Regions from separate parts of the Mesorhizobium sp. M0317 genome, predicted to be linked through region 2. Evidence: riboswitches for the same ligand, from Rfam matches in the RefSeq annotation. Region 2 holds a riboswitch; each other region holds the start of a gene.

Region 1 (4,091 bases), on a different contig from region 2:
GAGGGCGTCATTGAGGAAATCATAAAGCCTGTCCTGCCGACCCACCTGGAGACGGAAGGCATCAGAATTCTGGTCAACCCGACGGGGCGGTTCGTAGTCGGCGGGCCGCGCGGCGACTGCGGTCTCACTGGACGCAAGATCATCGTCGATTCCTATGGCGGGATGGGTCGTCATGGCGGCGGCGCCTTCTCGGGCAAGGACCCGTCCAAGGTTGACCGCTCGGCTGCCTATGCAGCCCGCTATGTCGCAAAGAACATCGTCGCTAGCGGACTTGCGGACGTGTGCGAGGTGCAGCTTGCTTACGCAATCGGCGTGGCCAGTCCGGTTTCCGTCATGGTCAACACGTTCGGGACAGCCAGGGTTGAGGAAAGCAGGATCGAGCGCCTCATTCTTGAGTTGTTCGATCTCAGACCGAAAGGCATTATCAAGATGCTTGATCTCTTACGCCCTATATATCGCAATACAGCGACCTATGGCCATTTCGGCCGTGAAGAGCCTGATTTCACCTGGGAGAAGACAGACAGGGCGGACGAATTGCGTCGCGAGGCAGGACTCGCCGCCCCGTGAGAGCCGCCGGCGAACGGATCGGCAAGCGGAAAGCCCATTTCCACCGGGCAGACCCGCGCCTGGCAGGCGTGGCGAGAAGCCGGCTCGGGTTTTTTGGCGGAGACATTGATGCCGGATTATGACGTGCTTTGCATCGGCAATGCCATTGTCGACATCATCGCCCAGTGCGACGAGGCATTCCTCGAGATCAACGGCATCATCAAGGGCGCGATGAACCTGATCGACACGCGCCGCGCCGAACTGCTCTACAGCCGCATGGGCCCGGCGATCGAGGCCTCCGGCGGCAGCGCCGGCAATACCGCCGCTGGCGTCGCCAGCTTCGGCGGCCGCGCCGCATTCTTCGGCAAGGTATCGAACGACCCGCTCGGCGAGATCTACGCGCATGACATCCATGCCCAGGGCGTTGCCTTCGACAGCAGGCCGCTCGAGGGCCAGCCGCCGACGGCGCGCTCGATGATCTTCGTCACCCCGGACGGCGAGCGCTCGATGAACACCTATCTCGGCGCCTGCGTCGAGCTTGGCCCTGAGGATGTCGAGGCCGACAAGGCATCCGGCGCCAAGGTTACCTATTTCGAGGGCTATTTGTGGGATCCGCCGCGCGCCAAGGAGGCGATCCGGCAGACGGCGAAGCTCGCACACGAGGCCGGACGCGAAGTGTCGATGACGTTGTCGGATTCGTTCTGCGTCGACCGCTACCGGGACGAGTTCCTCGAGCTGATGCGCTCGGGCACTGTCGACATCGTCTTTGCCAACAGCCACGAGATCAAGTCGCTCTACCAGACAAAATCCTTCGACGAGGCGCTGGCTCAGATCCGCAAGGACTGCAAGATTGCCGCCGTCACCCGTTCCGAAAAAGGCTCGGTGATCGTGCGCGGCGACGAGACCGTGGTCATCGAGGCGACCGCCATCAAGGAGTTGGTCGACACCACCGGCGCCGGCGACCTCTACGCCGCCGGTTTCCTGCATGGCTACACGCAGGGCCGCAACCTCAAGACCTGCGGCGACCTTGGCTCGCTGGCGGCCGGCCTGGTGATCCAGCAGATCGGCCCAAGGCCAAGGCAGAATTTGCGCCGCGAGGCGGAAGGGGCTGGGTTGCTGTAGATGCGCCGGCAACTAACCAGCCGCCCTACTGACGCGATGACCGCAGTGGCGGAACTGTGTCAAAGCTCGCTGATAGCGACAGCCATTCGCTTCGGAGAACTGACCCATGCTGCTGCCGTGAAGCTCGCTGGAGGAGCGGTGCAAGGCGTGCTTGCCATGACGGCATTCACCGTCATCCAGATCGTCACCAGCATTTTCCAGAAGCTCAGCTTGGGGAAGGCCAGTAAGGTTCCTGAGGTAACGGAGAACTCGCGGCGTCCGTCGGACTTGACTTGCGATCACGTCCCACGATGCCGAATGCGGGCAGCAGACTGAATATTTCACAATGCTAGACAAAGGCGTAAAAGCGCGATCACATAACGACATAAACATTTCGTTATGCGTCATTGACAAAAGAGCGAACTGCTGTGATTGTCTGCGTGTCGTGGTTCTCGCGTGCGGCGCTGCCGCAGCGGAGCTAAGAGGGAAGCCGGTGCGATGCCGGCGCTGCCCCCGCAACTGTTAGCGGCGAGCCAACACACGTCACTGAGGCGAATACCCTCAGGAAGACGGGTAGAGGCTATGACCCCGCGAGCCAGGAGACCTGCCACGCGAATTACGTCCACGGGCGGGGTGTCTCGGTGGCCGCTGCAACCCGGCGTTGATGCCGGCCTGCTAGCGCCTTCCTTGTCACCGACGCCCCAATCATCGGGGTATGACATGACTGTCTCTCAGCAAATTCCTGTAGCAACGCTCGGCGTGCCGCGCTTCGGTCGTCGGCGAGAACTGAAATTCGCCCTTGAAAGCTACTGGTCCGGAACATCGTCCGCTGGCGACCTTCTCACGACGTCGAAGGCGCTCCGTGCCGCTAGCTGGGAAGAGCAGCGCGATCGCGGCGTGTCGAAAATCCCGTCGAACGACTTCTCGCTTTACGACCATGTGCTCGACACCGCAGCCATGGTCGGGGCCGTTCCATCCCGTTACGGCTGGAATAGCGGCGAGGTCCCACTTGACATCTACTTCGCAATGGCGCGCGGCAACCAGGGTCAGACGGAGGATTGTGGACACGCTGGTTACCAGGAGGAGGCTCATGGACCTGGTGTAACCGCGATGGAAATGACCAAGTGGTTTGACACCAACTACCACTACATTGTGCCGGAACTCGATGATGATCAGACGTTCGCCCTCTCGTCATCGAAGCCGGTCGATTACTTCCTCGAGGCTAAAGCTCTCGGCATTCACACACGCCCAGTCATCCTTGGACCCATCACCTTCCTCAAGCTGGCGAAATCGCCTGCCGAGGGGTTCGGTCCCATCGCGCTCCTACCGCGGCTGCTGCCGGTTTACGAGCAGCTTCTGGAGAGGCTGAAGCTGTCGGGAGCCGACTGGGTGCAGATCGATGAGCCAGCGCTTGTCCTCGATCTGAACCCGAACGAACGAGCTGCGTTCGAATTCGCCTATGGCCAGCTGTCGAAAGCCGCGCCCGAGCTGAAGATCATGCTGGCTACGTATTTCGGGTCGCTGGGAGACAATCTCGAAACCGCGATTTCTCTGCCCCTGGCCGGCCTGCATATTGATCTCGTGCGCGCTCCCGAGCAGCTGGAAACGGTGGGTCGGCTCGCTCCGAAGGATCTGGTGCTCTCGCTCGGCTTGATCGATGGCCGCAACGTCTGGCGTGCGAACCTGCCCGCCATTCTCGACCGCATCAAACCGATCGTCGCCGGCTGGCCCTTGGACCGCGTCGAGATCGCGCCTTCTTGCTCGATGCTGCATGTGCCGATTGATCTGCGCATGGAGACGGAACTCGACGCGGACATCAGGTCGTGGCTCGCCTTCGCGGCCCAGAAGACCGACGAGCTGGTCTTGCTGGCCCGGGCCCTGTCCCAAGGCAGGGATGCGGTGGCAGGCGCGTTGAAAGCGTCTGCCGAGGCTGCCGCCACGCGCGTGACATCCACGAGGATCCATGACCCGCTTGTTCAGGGGCGGATCGCTAGCATTGAGGACAGCGCGAAGCGACGAGAGAGCGCTTTTGGCGAGCGCTCCAGAGTCCAGGCCGGCTCACTCGGGCTGCCGCCGTTCCCGACGACGACCATCGGGTCCTTCCCGCAGACGCCGCAGGTACGCAAGGCGCGGGCCGCTCATGCGAAGGGCCAGCTGAGCTATGTCGACTATGAGACGTTCCTGAAGAAGGAGATCGAGGCTGCAATTCGCTGGCAGGAAGAGATCGGGCTGGACGTGCTGGTGCATGGTGAGTTCGAGCGAAACGACATGGTACAGCATTTCGGCGAGCAGTTGTCCGGCTTCGCGCTCACCCAGCATGCCTGGGTACAAAGCTATGGGTCGCGCTACGTGCGTCCCCCCATCATTTTCGGCGACGTATCGAGGCGCAATCCGATGACAGTGCGCTGGTGGCAATTCGCCCAGTCGCTTACGGAAAAGCCCGT
Region 2 (4,091 bases):
GGCAATCTGCACATTCTCCACGGCATCGACCTCGACATAAAGTCGGGCGAGTTCATCGTCTTCGTCGGCCCGTCGGGTTGCGGCAAGTCGACCTTGCTGCGGTCCATCGCCGGGCTTGAGGAGATCACCTCCGGCGAGCTGAAGATCGCCGGCGAGGTGGTGAACGACGTGCCGCCTTCCAAGCGCGGCATTGCCATGGTGTTCCAGTCCTATGCGCTCTATCCGCACATGACCGTCTACGACAACATGGCCTTCTCGATGAAGATCGGCAAGGAAAGCAAGGCTGAGATCGACAAGCGGGTGCGGCAGGCCGCCGAAATCCTGCAGCTGACCAAATATCTCGACCGCCTGCCCAAGGCGATGTCGGGCGGCCAGCGCCAGCGTGTCGCCATCGGTCGCGCCATCGTGCGCAATCCGAAAGTGTTCCTGTTCGACGAGCCGCTGTCGAATCTCGACGCGGCGCTGCGCGTCGCGACCCGCATCGAGATCGCCAAGCTCAAGGAATCGATGCCTGCCACGACCATGATCTACGTCACCCACGATCAGGTAGAAGCGATGACGCTCGCCGACCGCATCGTCGTGCTGAAGGATGGCCATATCGAGCAGGTCGGCACGCCGATGGACCTCTACAAGAAGCCCGGCAATCTGTTCGTTGCCCAGTTCATCGGCTCGCCGGCCATGAACATCCTGCCGGCGACAATCGACAGGACGGGCAACCCGACAATCGTCAGCCATGTCGGCGGCCGCAAGGCAACGGTGCCGATCGCAACGCCGGCGTCAGCAAAGGGTGCGGCAGTCAGCTTCGGCGTGCGGCCGGAGGATCTGTCGGCCGCCACCGGCGCGGAATATCTTTTCGAGGGCGTTGTGGACTATGTCGAGCAACTCGGCGAGGTGCAGCTTGTCTATGTCGATATCGGCCGCGCTGACCTGCCGTTGGTGACCAAGCTGCCCGGCAATGTCGAGGTCAAGCGCGGGGCAAAGCTGCGACTGACCGCGGATGCCGGGGACCTGCACATCTTCGACGCCGATGGGCACTCCTTCTCGCTCAAGCCGGTGGAAGTGAAGGCGGCTTGAGATAGCTGCGTCGTACAGGCAGTAAAAACGCGCGGCGGGCCAGGCCCGCCGCTCTTTTTTTAAGCTTCGGCTGTTAGTTGTTGCCGAACCGATCCCTGTCGCTGCTCTGAGGAACGAACTTCTGTTGGTCGTTCGACGAGTTCAGCAGCTTGTAGACCGCCGAGTTGGTGCCGGTCGACGAAGTGCGGGTGGTGTCGACGGCAGCGGCCGGCTGGTTGGCGCCATTGGAGCCATAATTGTCGCTGCCGGCAAAGGCAGCGCTCGAAACAGCCAGAACGGCTGCGGCGGCGAGAACGATCTTCTTCATTTTAGTCTCCTGAATTTTTCTGATGCCGCCAGCTGCAGCGAATAAGCCCGCCACGTGCTGGAAACCGGCTTTTAGCGGCCGAAAAGGTTACGGTCGGCACCGTGGGCAGGCGCCTGCTCGGCTGGAGCCGACTTCTCAACCGAAGCCGTATGGCCACTATCGGTCGACGTAATCGCAGGCTGGTTGGCGCCGTTCGAACCGTAGTTGTCGCTGCCGGCGAAAGCGCTGCCGGAGATGGCCAAAACGGCGGCGGCAGCAAGGATGATCTTTTTCATTTCAAATACTCCTGAATTTTTTGGGATCCCGAGAGCGACGGGTTAGCCGCCCTTCTTTGGTCGGGATCAGCGATTGCCGTAGAGGTCGCGGTCGGCGCCCTGAACGACAGGCTGCTTGTCAGCGTGCGCCGGCTTCTGAATGGAAGCCGTATACGAGCTGTCGACCGAGACGGCTGGCTGGTTCGCACCATTGGAACCGTAATTGTCGCTACCGGCGAAGGCGCTGCCGGTGATCGCCAAAACGGCTGCGGCAGTGAGGATGATCTTTTTCATTTTTAGTACTCCAGTTTGTCTGTCCGTCTAGCGGCGTGTCTTGGGAGGAATTCGCGTCGTTCGGACAGCCCCGATGTGGGAAAGCCATAGGCTGGTTTCCAATCACGAAGTTGTTCCGTGTGGACCACGGTCCTGCACCTTGAAATTGTGCCAGGAAGTTCCTCTATGGTCATTTATCGCATTGTTTTCAGTTGCTTATGTCGAACCGAGTGGTTCGCTCCGGTGTCGGTTTCCGGGCCGTCGTTCACACCGTCCTGCACGCATTGTCAACAGAAACGAACCGTTCGGTTCGATTAGAGATTGCTAATAGTAACTTTTCGATACCGTTGAGCCCTTTTTGCCCCCGATCGAACTGGATCCGCAGCGATTCGAAACGGCGATGATGGCGTCGCAAGAAACGTCTCAGCTCTTTGACCGGCGCCGGGGGGCGTATGCCGCGCGTGTCGCGCCGCATGGATACGATGTCGCTTTCATGCCGACGTCGCGATCGCTGCCGTGATTAGATGATCGCATCTCAGGTGCCGCTTCGTGACGACGCAGCGGAGAATTGGGAAGCCGGTCAGAATCCGGCGCTGCCCCCGCAACGGTGGTGGAGTTGAAGTCGCAACGGGAGACCACTGGGCAAGAGCCTGGGAAGGTGTCGCGATGGTCCGCAAGGACAACTCCAGAGCCCGGAAACCAGCCCGAGACGCATAGACTCGACTGATCGCGGTGGGCGGTCAAGAGGTGGATAGTGCATGTCCGGCGCCGCGCCGGCCTGCGTCCGATCCTTCCTCCATCACCACCAAGTTCAGTCCTTAAACCACGAGGACAGAACTATGGATACGCGCAACGACATGCTGAGGCTCCTGAACGGCCGCAAGCAAGGCTTTTCGCTGGAACAGCCCTTCTACACCGACCCGGACTATTTCAAGCTCGACATGGAGCTTATCTGGTATCGCGACTGGCTGTTCATCGGCCATGATTGCGAACTGCCGAAGCCCGGCAGCTATATCACCGTGCAGATCGGCGATTATCCGGTGGTGCTGGTCCGCGACCAGAAGGGCAACATCAACGCCTTTCACAATTCCTGCCGCCATCGCGGCAGCCGTGTCTGCAACACTGAGAAGGGCATGGCGGCAAAGCTTGTCTGCCCCTATCACCAGTGGACCTACGAGCTTGACGGCCGGCTGCTGTTTGCCCGCCAGATGGCCGACGGTTTCGACAAGAGCCAGTTCGGCCTGAAGCCCGTCGCCTGCGAGAGCGTCGGCGGCTACATCTTCATCTGCCTGGCGAAAGAACCTGCCGACTTTGCGCCGATGCGCGCCATGATAGAGCCCTACCTCAAGCCGCACCGGCTGAATGAAGCCAAGGTCGCCTTCGAGAGCACCATCATCGAGAAGGGCAACTGGAAGCTGGTCTGGGAAAACAACCGCGAATGCTATCACTGCGCCGGCAATCATCCGGAGCTGTGCAAGACATTCCCCGAAGCGCCGACGGTGACCGGCGTGCAGGGCGCCGACAGCGATCCGGAGATGCTGGCGCACTGGGCGAAATGCGAGACGGCGGGCCTGCCGAGCAAGTTCCGCATCGATCCGGCCGGGCAATACCGCGCCACCCGCGCGCCGCTGCTGCGCGATGCCGTCAGCTACACGATGTCGGGAAAGCGCGCGGTGACGAAGAACCTGTCCGACACTGTTGCCGCCGACCGCATCGGCACCTTGATGCACTACCACTATCCGACGACCTGGAACCACATCCTGATCGACCATGCGGTCACCTTCCGGGTGCTGCCGATCAGCGCCACGCAAACCGCGGTGACGACCAAGTGGCTGGTGCACAAGGATGCGGTCGAGGGCGTCGACTACAACCTTGAAGAGCTCACCCACGTTTGGACCGAGACCAACGACCAGGACCGCCGCATCGTCGAGGAAAACGCCTTCGGCATCCTGTCGCCGGCCTATGAGCCCGGCCCCTATTCGGAGCTGCATGAGGGCGGCGTGATCCAGTTCGTCGAATGGTACGCGGCCTTCATCGGCCCGCGCCTTGCCGAAGGCGGCCGGCCGGCGCTGCGCAACGTCGCGTGAGCTGGAGCAGGCGAGGAAGGACCGGAGGATGAATGCGATGACGGATCTTGGGCTCTATCGCCATCTTGACCAGATGGCGCCGTGGAACGATAGGCT
Region 3 (4,091 bases), on a different contig from region 2:
TGACGATCAGCAGCCCCTTCTCGACCGTCTTTTCCGCGACCTCGGCGTCCTGCACCGCCTTGCGCTTGGCCATCTTGGCGCGATGGCGCTCTTCGTCTTTTGTGTCGATATCGGTCATCTCATTTCACCTTGAGCGGCAGCCCCGCCACCATCAGAAGCACCATATCAGCTACGACCGCGATCTGCTGGTTGAGCCGGCCGGCGGCATCGCGGAACCGGCGTGCCAGCGCATTGTCGGGCACGATGCCTTGTCCGACTTCGTTGGAGACCACGAACCACGGTCCGCGCGGCCGCGAAAGCACATCGGCCAGCCGCCGGCACTCCCCCTCCAGATCATGATCGGCCAGCATATGATTGGTTAGCCAAAGCGTCAGGCAGTCGACAAGCACCGGCTGGTTGTCCGGCAATGCCTCGAGCGCGCCTGCAAGATCAAGCGGGGCATCGATGGTCGCCCATCCCTCGCCGCGGCGCGAGCGGTGCTGCGCGATGCGCTCGCGCATTTCGCCGTCATTGGCTTGCGCGGTGGCGATATAGGCCCATGGCGGCAGCAACGCCGTCGCCAAAGTTTCGGCATGCGCGCACATGCCGGAGCGCGCACCGCCGATGATGAAGGTCAAACTGCGATCAGGCAAAGCTGTCGCGCAGGCTGGTCGCGGTGCCGGTGAAGCGCGCGCGCACTATGCCGACAACTGCGCCGAGCACCAGCCAGAACACCAGATTGGTCAGCGTCACCGCCACCACGAACTGATGATGCAGGCTCTCTGGGATCGGCGTTACGAAACTGTCAGGCTGCGGCGCGCCGACAATATGCGGGGCGACGATCAGGACGACGGCGAGCACGGTCAGGGGCGCCGACGTGCGGAAGGTGATAAGGGCAAGACCGATCGCCGTTGTCATCACCGTTGCCCACCACCAGATCTGGCGCTGTATGAGATCGGCCGCCGGCATTGCCGGCAGTTCCGGCGGCAGGCCGAGTCCCGGCGCCAGCGTGAACACGGCAAAGCCCGCCAGACCCCAGAACACGCCCTGGCGCCAGCTGCCGATGCCGCCGGCGAACTCGGAAACCGCCACCAGGACCAGCGCGAAGCCGATGCCGGTGACGATATTGGCGACGACACTGAAGGCGAAACGCTCGAAGCCGTCGGCCGGCGCCCAGCCTTCGTCCTCCGCCGGCGCGGCTGCTTCAGCCGGTGCTGCGCTGCTCACCGCATTTTCCGCCGGCGCGGCGGTGCTCATGGCATCGGTGTCCGCAGCGTTGGCGGCGGGCGCCGCGGCATGCTGATGCTCATGGCCGCCACCAGCCTTTTCGTAGACCTCCGCCTTGAGGATCAGCGGCACGGTGGCGTAGGCCTGCATGCAGGCGAGAGCGACACCCGCCACGAGCCCTGCGATCGCCGCGATGAACACGACGTTGCGAAACAGGTTCATGATGTCAGATCCTCGTCAGTGGCAGGGAAACGCCATCGAATGGCGATAGTCGTGCGCCGCATTGTGGACCGCATCGATATGCGAGAAACCGACAACGCCGACGACGAAAATGCCCAGAAACACGCTAAGCACGAGCTGCATGAAGCGCGACTGCGAGGAGACGGAAGCGCCGAGGGAGACGGAAGCGGTATTCATATCTTGTCCTTTCGCCCTCCACCCGAGGGCATCGAAGTCAGTTCCCTGTCGCCGGCAGGTCTCCTGGCTCGCGGATCAGCGCCCTTCCCCACCTTCCCGAAGAAAAAATCCTCAGTGGCTTGGAGAGGACTACCGCACACAGTTGCGGGGGCAGCCACGGCATTGGGCCAACAAGTCAGCCCTCACCGCATTCCCTCTTGGTCCCTAACGGAACCGACGACATGCATGACTATAGGCTGAAACGGCCGCATCCGGCAAACCAAATTCCGCCGGCCAACAGCGCGAATGCGCCATGCGGCGTTACGGGTTCAACGCGGTGATCCGCTCGGCAACCAGCCGCTGCAGCCGCCACAGATGGCGATCGTGAATGCCGCGCTCTTCAAGGTTTTTCACCGTGTTGTAGAGATAGTCGGCGCCCGACCCCCAGTGCCCGCAGGACGTTGCCAGCCTTTCGACGACCTTGCCCTCGTCGAGCGGTCCTGAATAGGTCAGGCCGTTGCGGTTGATGACGAAGGCCAATGCCCTGAGCGGTCCGGCCTCGCTTGCAAGCTTGAGCATGCGCGGCCGGTAGCTTGTCGGCTTCAGCGTGACTTCGCGCCGGAAAAGCCGGCCCAACTGCTCGCGCCGGTTATTGTCGGTCAGCCGAAAGGCGACGCCCTTGCATTGTCCGCCACGGTCCAGCGCCATCATCAGGCCGGGGCTGTCCTTGGTGCCGCGCCAGCGCGTCATGTTCATGCAAAAGGACCGATGCCAGCCGCGCGCCAGCGCAACGCGGTCCTCGACATAATCTATTTCCGGTTTCCAGATCAGCGATCCATAGCCGAACAGCCATAGCGGTTCGCTGTCCGGGAGTTCGACCTGCAATTCATCCAGCAGCGCGTCATAGTCGGCTTCATCGAGATGCATCGCGTCCGGATCCGGCCCGGGGTCCCTGATCTCGCGCCAGCAGCGCGCGACCAGCTCCGGCGTAAGCGACATCTGTCGTGCGGCCACTTCCGAATCCCCCCATTTCCGAATGTCCCGTGTCCACGACATGATTATGCGCCGCGCCTGCAACCGGCAATGCGGCACTCTGATTGACAAACGATTTGCCGGGGTGTCGGCTGACGCTTCATAGGAAGCCAGCCATGCATCCCAGCCCGAGCGAGCGCGACCCCTATAACGGCCTGAGCCGGGCCGAACCGACGCTACCGTCGTCGGCCTATTGGGATAGCGAGGCTTACCAGCGCGATCTCGACGCCATCTGGCACAAAAGCTGGCTGCTCGTCTCCCGCGAGGCCGACCTCGCCCAGCCGCTGGCGTTCAGGACATTCCGCATCGGCACGCAGGAAATCGTCATTCTGCGGGACGAGACCGGCGAACTGCGCGCCTTCCACAACACTTGCCGGCATCGCGGCTCGCAGCTTTGCCAGAAAAGCGAGGGCCGGCTGAAAGCGCGGCTCATCACGTGCCCCTACCACGCCTGGTCCTACTCGCTGCGCGGCGATCTGGTGCGCGTTACCTCGAAATCGCTGCCAGATGGTTTCGACAAGGCAGATCATCCGCTCTACCGGGTGGCGCTGTCGGTGTGGCGCGGCTTTGTCTTTGTGAACCTTCAGCAGGCTGCGGCCGGCTCCGCCGGGACCTCCTTCGATCCCGCATCCGGCGACCTCGCCAACTGGCCGCTGGAAACGCTGGTATCAGGCCATGTCCTGCGCAAGGTGATGAACTGCAACTGGAAGATCTTCTGGGAAAACTTCAACGAGTGCCTGCATTGCCCGGGCGTCCACAAGGACCTGTCTCGGCTGGTGCCGATATACGGCCGCGGCCTGATGAGCCGGCACGACGACCCCGACTGGGGCCGCCATGCCGACAATGACGCGCCGGAGTTTTCGGGTGGCCTGCGCGCCGGCGCCGAGACCTGGTCGCGCGACGGACATGCCCATGGCCCGGTCTTACCGGGCCTGACGCCAGCCGAGCGTGCGGCCGGACAGACCTATGCCACCAGCCTGCCCTCGATGTTCATCGTCGGCCATGTCGATTATGTCAGGACGGTGCGACTGATGCCGCTCGGTCCCGAACAGACCGAACTCACCGCCGAATGGCTGTTCGCGCCCGAGGCGCTGGCTGAGACGGACATCGACAATGTCGTCGCCTTCGGCACCCAGGTGCTGGAGGAGGATGCCGCGATCTGCGAGATCAATCAGAAAGGCCTGCGCTCGATGCGCCACCAGGCCGGCGTGCTGATGCCGGAGGAGTACGATCTGCACCGCTTCCACAACTGGGTGCGCGAGCGGCATGCAGCGCTTGAGGCAACCGCCTGATCGGCGACTAAAGCGACTTCGGCAGATAGCGCCAGGTGATAAAGCCGCAAACCGCGGCCAGAATGCCCAGCGTCACGAACACCGAGCCGAGGCCGAAAAACGCCAGCACCACCGAATAGACCAGCGGCGGCGTCAGCTCGGAAAAGTCGAGATAGGTGCGGTAGA
Region 4 (4,091 bases), on a different contig from region 2:
CCCGATCGCCGCCACCTCGCCCGCGTGCTGTCGCGCACCGGCTTGCTGCAGATCGATTCCGTCAGCGCCGTGGTGCGCGCCCACTATATGCCGCTCTATTCGCGCCTTGGCCCCTACCCGCTCACCCTGCTCGACAATGCCGCAATCACCCGCAAACGCACGGTGTTCGAATACTGGGCGCATGAGGCCTCGTTCCTGCCGGTCGAGACCTACCCACTGATGCGCTGGCGCATGCAGCGCGCTGAAAGCGGCGACGAAATGTATCTGGGCCTCGCCAAATGGGGCCGCGAGCACGGCGCCTATATCGAAGAGATCTACCGCGCGGTCGCCGAGCGCGGCCCGATTGCCGCTTCGGCACTGGAGGGCCAGAAAGGTTCGGGCGGCTGGTGGGGCTGGAGCCACGCCAAGCACGCCTTCGAATGGCTGTTTTGGGCCGGACGCATCACCACGGCGCACCGCCGTGGCTTCGAGCGTTTCTACGACCTGCCCGAGCGCGTGCTGCCGCAGGCGATCCTCGATCTGCCGGTGCCGGCGGCCGAGGACGCGCACCGCGAATTGCTGCGCATTTCCGCCCGCGCCCACGGCATCGCGACGACGGGTGACCTGCGCGATTATTTCCGCTTGTCGCCAGCCGACATGAAGGGCCGGTTGGAGGAACTGGTTGAGATGGGCGAGTTGCTGCCGGTAAACGTCGAAGGCTGGGACAAGCCGGCTTACCTCTATAAGGACGCCCGTCTGCCGCGAAAGATCGAGGCCCGCGCGCTACTGGCGCCCTTCGATCCGGTGGTCTTCGAGCGCTCGCGCACCGAGCGCCTGTTCGATTTCCACTACCGCATCGAGATCTACACGCCGGCCGAAAAGCGCCAATATGGCTACTACGTGCTGCCCTTCCTGCTCGGCGACCGGATCGTCGCCCGCGTCGATCTCAAGGCCGACCGGCCTGCGAGTGTCTTACGCGTCCACGCCGCCTACGCCGAAGCAGGCGCACCGCCTGAGACCACCGCACAGCTTTTTGAGGAACTAAAGGAGATGCAGGGCTGGCTTGGACTTGAGCGCATGGAAGTGACGCCCGCCGGCGATTTGGGGCCGGCATTGGCTAGCGAGAGAGATGGCCAACCCTTGCAGCGTCTGTCATAGACGCCTCAATAAGCCTCGTAGGTTGTGCAATGGCATCGGACAAAGTGCTCGACATGATCCATGGCGCCCTCATTGCGCATGGAATAGATGCAGTCCGCAGAGATAGGGACGTCATGCTCCAATCGAAGCAGCTTCGGTTTGAGGCTGAGGTGTTCGAGACGAGTTCTGACCGGCTGGTCCTGGAAATCTACATTTTTTCTCCGCTGCTTGATGTTCAGCCGGTCATTGAATCCTTTGCTGGCTTCGGCGACACGCGCGAACAGGAACTGAACCAGGCGTTTGAAAAGTTTCTCCGTGGTGTTTTCCATGTGGCCATTGAGGGACTGGCCGATCACGTCTGCGAGAACATGCAGGCCGAAATAGAGCTTTGGCAGCGAAGCAGCGCCAGTTGGAAGATCTGGCGAAAAGATGCCCGCTGGAAAATCTATAGCGGCCCGGTCATTTCCCAGGCCACAACCGAGCTATGCTCGCTGACACCAGGCTATCCAGCATTCTATGCCAAGCTGGAAAAGCTGTTCACAGCTTCGGTACCCCCCGGAAGCCATTTTGTCCGGACCTTTCTGGCAGGCTTGAAGGGCACGCTGATTAGTGCCGAAGTCCTTCTGGACAACGCGGTTTGGCATGAGGGACAGAATCTGGCTGTCGGTCATGACTGGGACTATAGCGATGGCTATCAAGCTATCCGACAGGTCATCCTGGCACTGCCGGAAGCCGGGACATGACAGCCCCTGCCGACATCGCCATGTCGTAGCCGTGCGTTGACACCGCCGCCCGCAAAAGCCTAAATCCGCTGCAGACGGTCCCCTGCCCGCAACGGCAAGGGCCAAGAGGGAATGCGGTGCGGGATTTCGGTCCCAAATCCGCGGCTGTCCCCGCAACTGTAAGCGACGAGCCAAGGCCGAAAGCCACTGGGTAACACCGGGAAGGCGGCTAACCAAGGCGACGACCCGCGAGCCAGGAGACCTGCCGTCTGAGACAAAGTATCCGATCGCCTGGCGGGTTTCCGGGCAAGGAGCACGGTTTTTGGACCAGAACAGCAGTTTTTCGGCTGGCACAGCGGACATTGCGTCCGGGGACAACGACGCCCTGACCGGCGTGACCGTCATCGTCTGCGCCTCCTGCCGCGATGAGACCGGTTCCGACGCCCATCCGCGCGCCGGCGAATTGCTGGCTGAGGACACACGCCGCGCCGCTGCCGGCGATATCCGGGTCCGCACCGCCGAATGTCTCGGCAATTGCAAGCGCCGCCTCAGCGCCGCGATCCTGCGCGATGGCTGCTGGAGCTATGTCTTCGGCGATCTGACCGCAACCAGCGGCGCCGACCTCGTTACCGGCGCAAAGCTCTTCGCGACTTCGGCCGACGGCCTCATCCCGTGGCGCGGCCGGCCCGATAGCCTCAAGCGCGGCCTCGTTGCCCGCATCCCACCCCTCGACATGCTGAAGGACTGACGATGAACGCTTCAAACCCGGCCGCCAACCTCTCCCGTGTTCCCTGCACTGTCGTTACAGGCTTCCTCGGCGCCGGCAAGACGACGCTGGTCCGCCATCTCCTGGAAAATGCCGGCGGCAAGCGCATCGCCATCATCGTCAACGAGTTCGGCGACATCGGCATCGACGGGGAAATCCTGAAAGGCTGCGGCATCGACACCTGCCCCGAGGAAAACATCGTCGAACTGGCCAATGGCTGCATCTGCTGTACAGTCGCCGACGATTTCGTGCCCGCCCTCGACAAGATCCTCGCGCTGACACCGAAGGTTGACCACATCCTGATCGAGACCTCGGGCCTGGCTCTGCCCAAGCCGCTGGTCCAGGCGTTCCAGTGGCCGAGCGTGAAGAGCCGGGTAACCGTCGACGGTGTCATCGCCGTGGTAGACGGCCCGGCGCTGGCCGAAGGCCGCGTCGCCAACGACATGGACGCTTTGCAGGCACAGCGCGCTCAGGACGAGACGCTCGACCATGACGATCCTGTCGAAGAAGTGTTCGAGGACCAGATCGCCTGCGCCGATTTGATCATCCTGTCGAAGAGCGATCTGATGGACGCCCCCGGTTCGGCCCGCGCCAACGCCATCATCAATGAACATTCCGCCCGCGCGGTAAAAATCGTGCCGACTGCGCATGGCAAGGTCGACCCGTCGGTGCTGCTTGGCCTCGGTCTCGCCGTCGAAGACGACATCGAGAACCGCAAGTCGCATCACGACGGCGCTTTCGATCATGAGCATGACGATTTCGACACCTTCATCGTCGACATCCCCTCGATCGCCAATCCCGACGACCTGGCCAAGCGCGTCGCCACCGCCGCCGAACAGGAAAACGTGTTGCGTGTAAAAGGCTTCGTCGATGTCGGCGGCAAGCCGATGCGGCTTTTGCTGCAGGCCGTCGGCCCACGCGTCAACCATTACTATGACCGCGCCTGGACGGCCGAGGACGATCGCCGCTCGCGTCTCGTCGTCATTGGCCTGAAGGGGCTGAACCGTCCGGCGATCGAGCGTATACTCGCCGGTTGATCTCAGGCACGAGCCGCGATGCACATACTCACCACGACCTCCGCCTCGCTCGACGATCTCGCCGAGCCGGTTGATCTCCGGCAGACGCCGGCGGATATCGTGGCGCTGTCCTTCACCGACAGCGACCTCGCCGGCCTCGCGGCGGCCTGGAAGGCCGATGCCGCCCGCCTGCCGTCGATGCGGCTGGCGGCGTTGCGCGACCTGCGTCATCCCATGTCCGTGGACCTCTGGATCGACAGCGTCGCCCGCCAGGCCAAGGTGATCTTGGTGCGCATCCTCGGCGGCTATGACTGGTGGCGCTATGGCTGCGACCAACTCGCGGTGACTGCTCGCGAACGTGGCATCAAGCTGGCGCTGCTGCCTGGTGAAAGCCATGACGAGGACCTCAGGCTGATCGAAGCCTCGACGCTGCCGCGCGAGGAACTGGACGGCCTGCTGGGCTATTTCCGC

The links. A riboswitch is a leader RNA that binds a small molecule or an ion and turns the genes downstream of it on or off. The one in region 2 is predicted to bind cobalamin.
Region 1: another riboswitch for cobalamin. It lies ahead of metE (5-methyltetrahydropteroyltriglutamate--homocysteine S-methyltransferase); the one in region 2 lies ahead of NKI88_RS08205 (aromatic ring-hydroxylating oxygenase subunit alpha).
Region 3: another riboswitch for cobalamin. It lies ahead of NKI88_RS24790 (CbtB domain-containing protein); the one in region 2 lies ahead of NKI88_RS08205 (aromatic ring-hydroxylating oxygenase subunit alpha).
Region 4: another riboswitch for cobalamin. It lies ahead of NKI88_RS25035 (DUF1636 family protein); the one in region 2 lies ahead of NKI88_RS08205 (aromatic ring-hydroxylating oxygenase subunit alpha).

The regions. Positions count from the first base shown of each region.
Region 1 is NZ_JAMYRV010000029.1:9,896-13,986, forward strand. Features, by position in the region: gene metK (methionine adenosyltransferase) at 1-567, shown strand, start outside; gene NKI88_RS19820 (adenosine kinase) at 676-1,668, shown strand; cobalamin riboswitch at 2,077-2,273, shown strand; gene metE (5-methyltetrahydropteroyltriglutamate--homocysteine S-methyltransferase) at 2,368-4,091, shown strand, end outside.
Region 2 is NZ_JAMYRV010000007.1:28,434-32,524, forward strand. Features, by position in the region: gene NKI88_RS08185 (ABC transporter ATP-binding protein) at 1-1,074, shown strand, start outside; gene NKI88_RS08190 (DUF680 domain-containing protein) at 1,148-1,381, opposite strand; gene NKI88_RS08195 (DUF680 domain-containing protein) at 1,453-1,656, opposite strand; gene NKI88_RS08200 (DUF680 domain-containing protein) at 1,723-1,929, opposite strand; cobalamin riboswitch at 2,429-2,630, shown strand; gene NKI88_RS08205 (aromatic ring-hydroxylating oxygenase subunit alpha) at 2,748-3,995, shown strand; gene NKI88_RS08210 (FAD-binding oxidoreductase) at 4,033-4,091, shown strand, end outside.
Region 3 is NZ_JAMYRV010000043.1:11,746-15,836, forward strand. Features, by position in the region: gene cobO (cob(I)yrinic acid a,c-diamide adenosyltransferase) at 1-118, opposite strand, end outside; gene cobU (bifunctional adenosylcobinamide kinase/adenosylcobinamide-phosphate guanylyltransferase) at 120-632, opposite strand; gene NKI88_RS24785 (CbtA family protein) at 625-1,428, opposite strand; gene NKI88_RS24790 (CbtB domain-containing protein) at 1,444-1,623, opposite strand; cobalamin riboswitch at 1,660-1,856, opposite strand; gene NKI88_RS24795 (gamma-glutamylcyclotransferase) at 1,924-2,616, opposite strand; gene NKI88_RS24800 (aromatic ring-hydroxylating oxygenase subunit alpha) at 2,751-3,926, shown strand; gene NKI88_RS24805 (MFS transporter) at 3,934-4,091, opposite strand, start outside.
Region 4 is NZ_JAMYRV010000043.1:57,772-61,862, forward strand. Features, by position in the region: gene NKI88_RS25025 (winged helix-turn-helix domain-containing protein) at 1-1,137, shown strand, start outside; gene NKI88_RS25030 (DUF6348 family protein) at 1,167-1,859, shown strand; cobalamin riboswitch at 1,918-2,122, shown strand; gene NKI88_RS25035 (DUF1636 family protein) at 2,161-2,586, shown strand; gene cobW (cobalamin biosynthesis protein CobW) at 2,589-3,641, shown strand; partial or broken gene NKI88_RS25045 (cobaltochelatase subunit CobN) at 3,660-4,091, shown strand, end outside.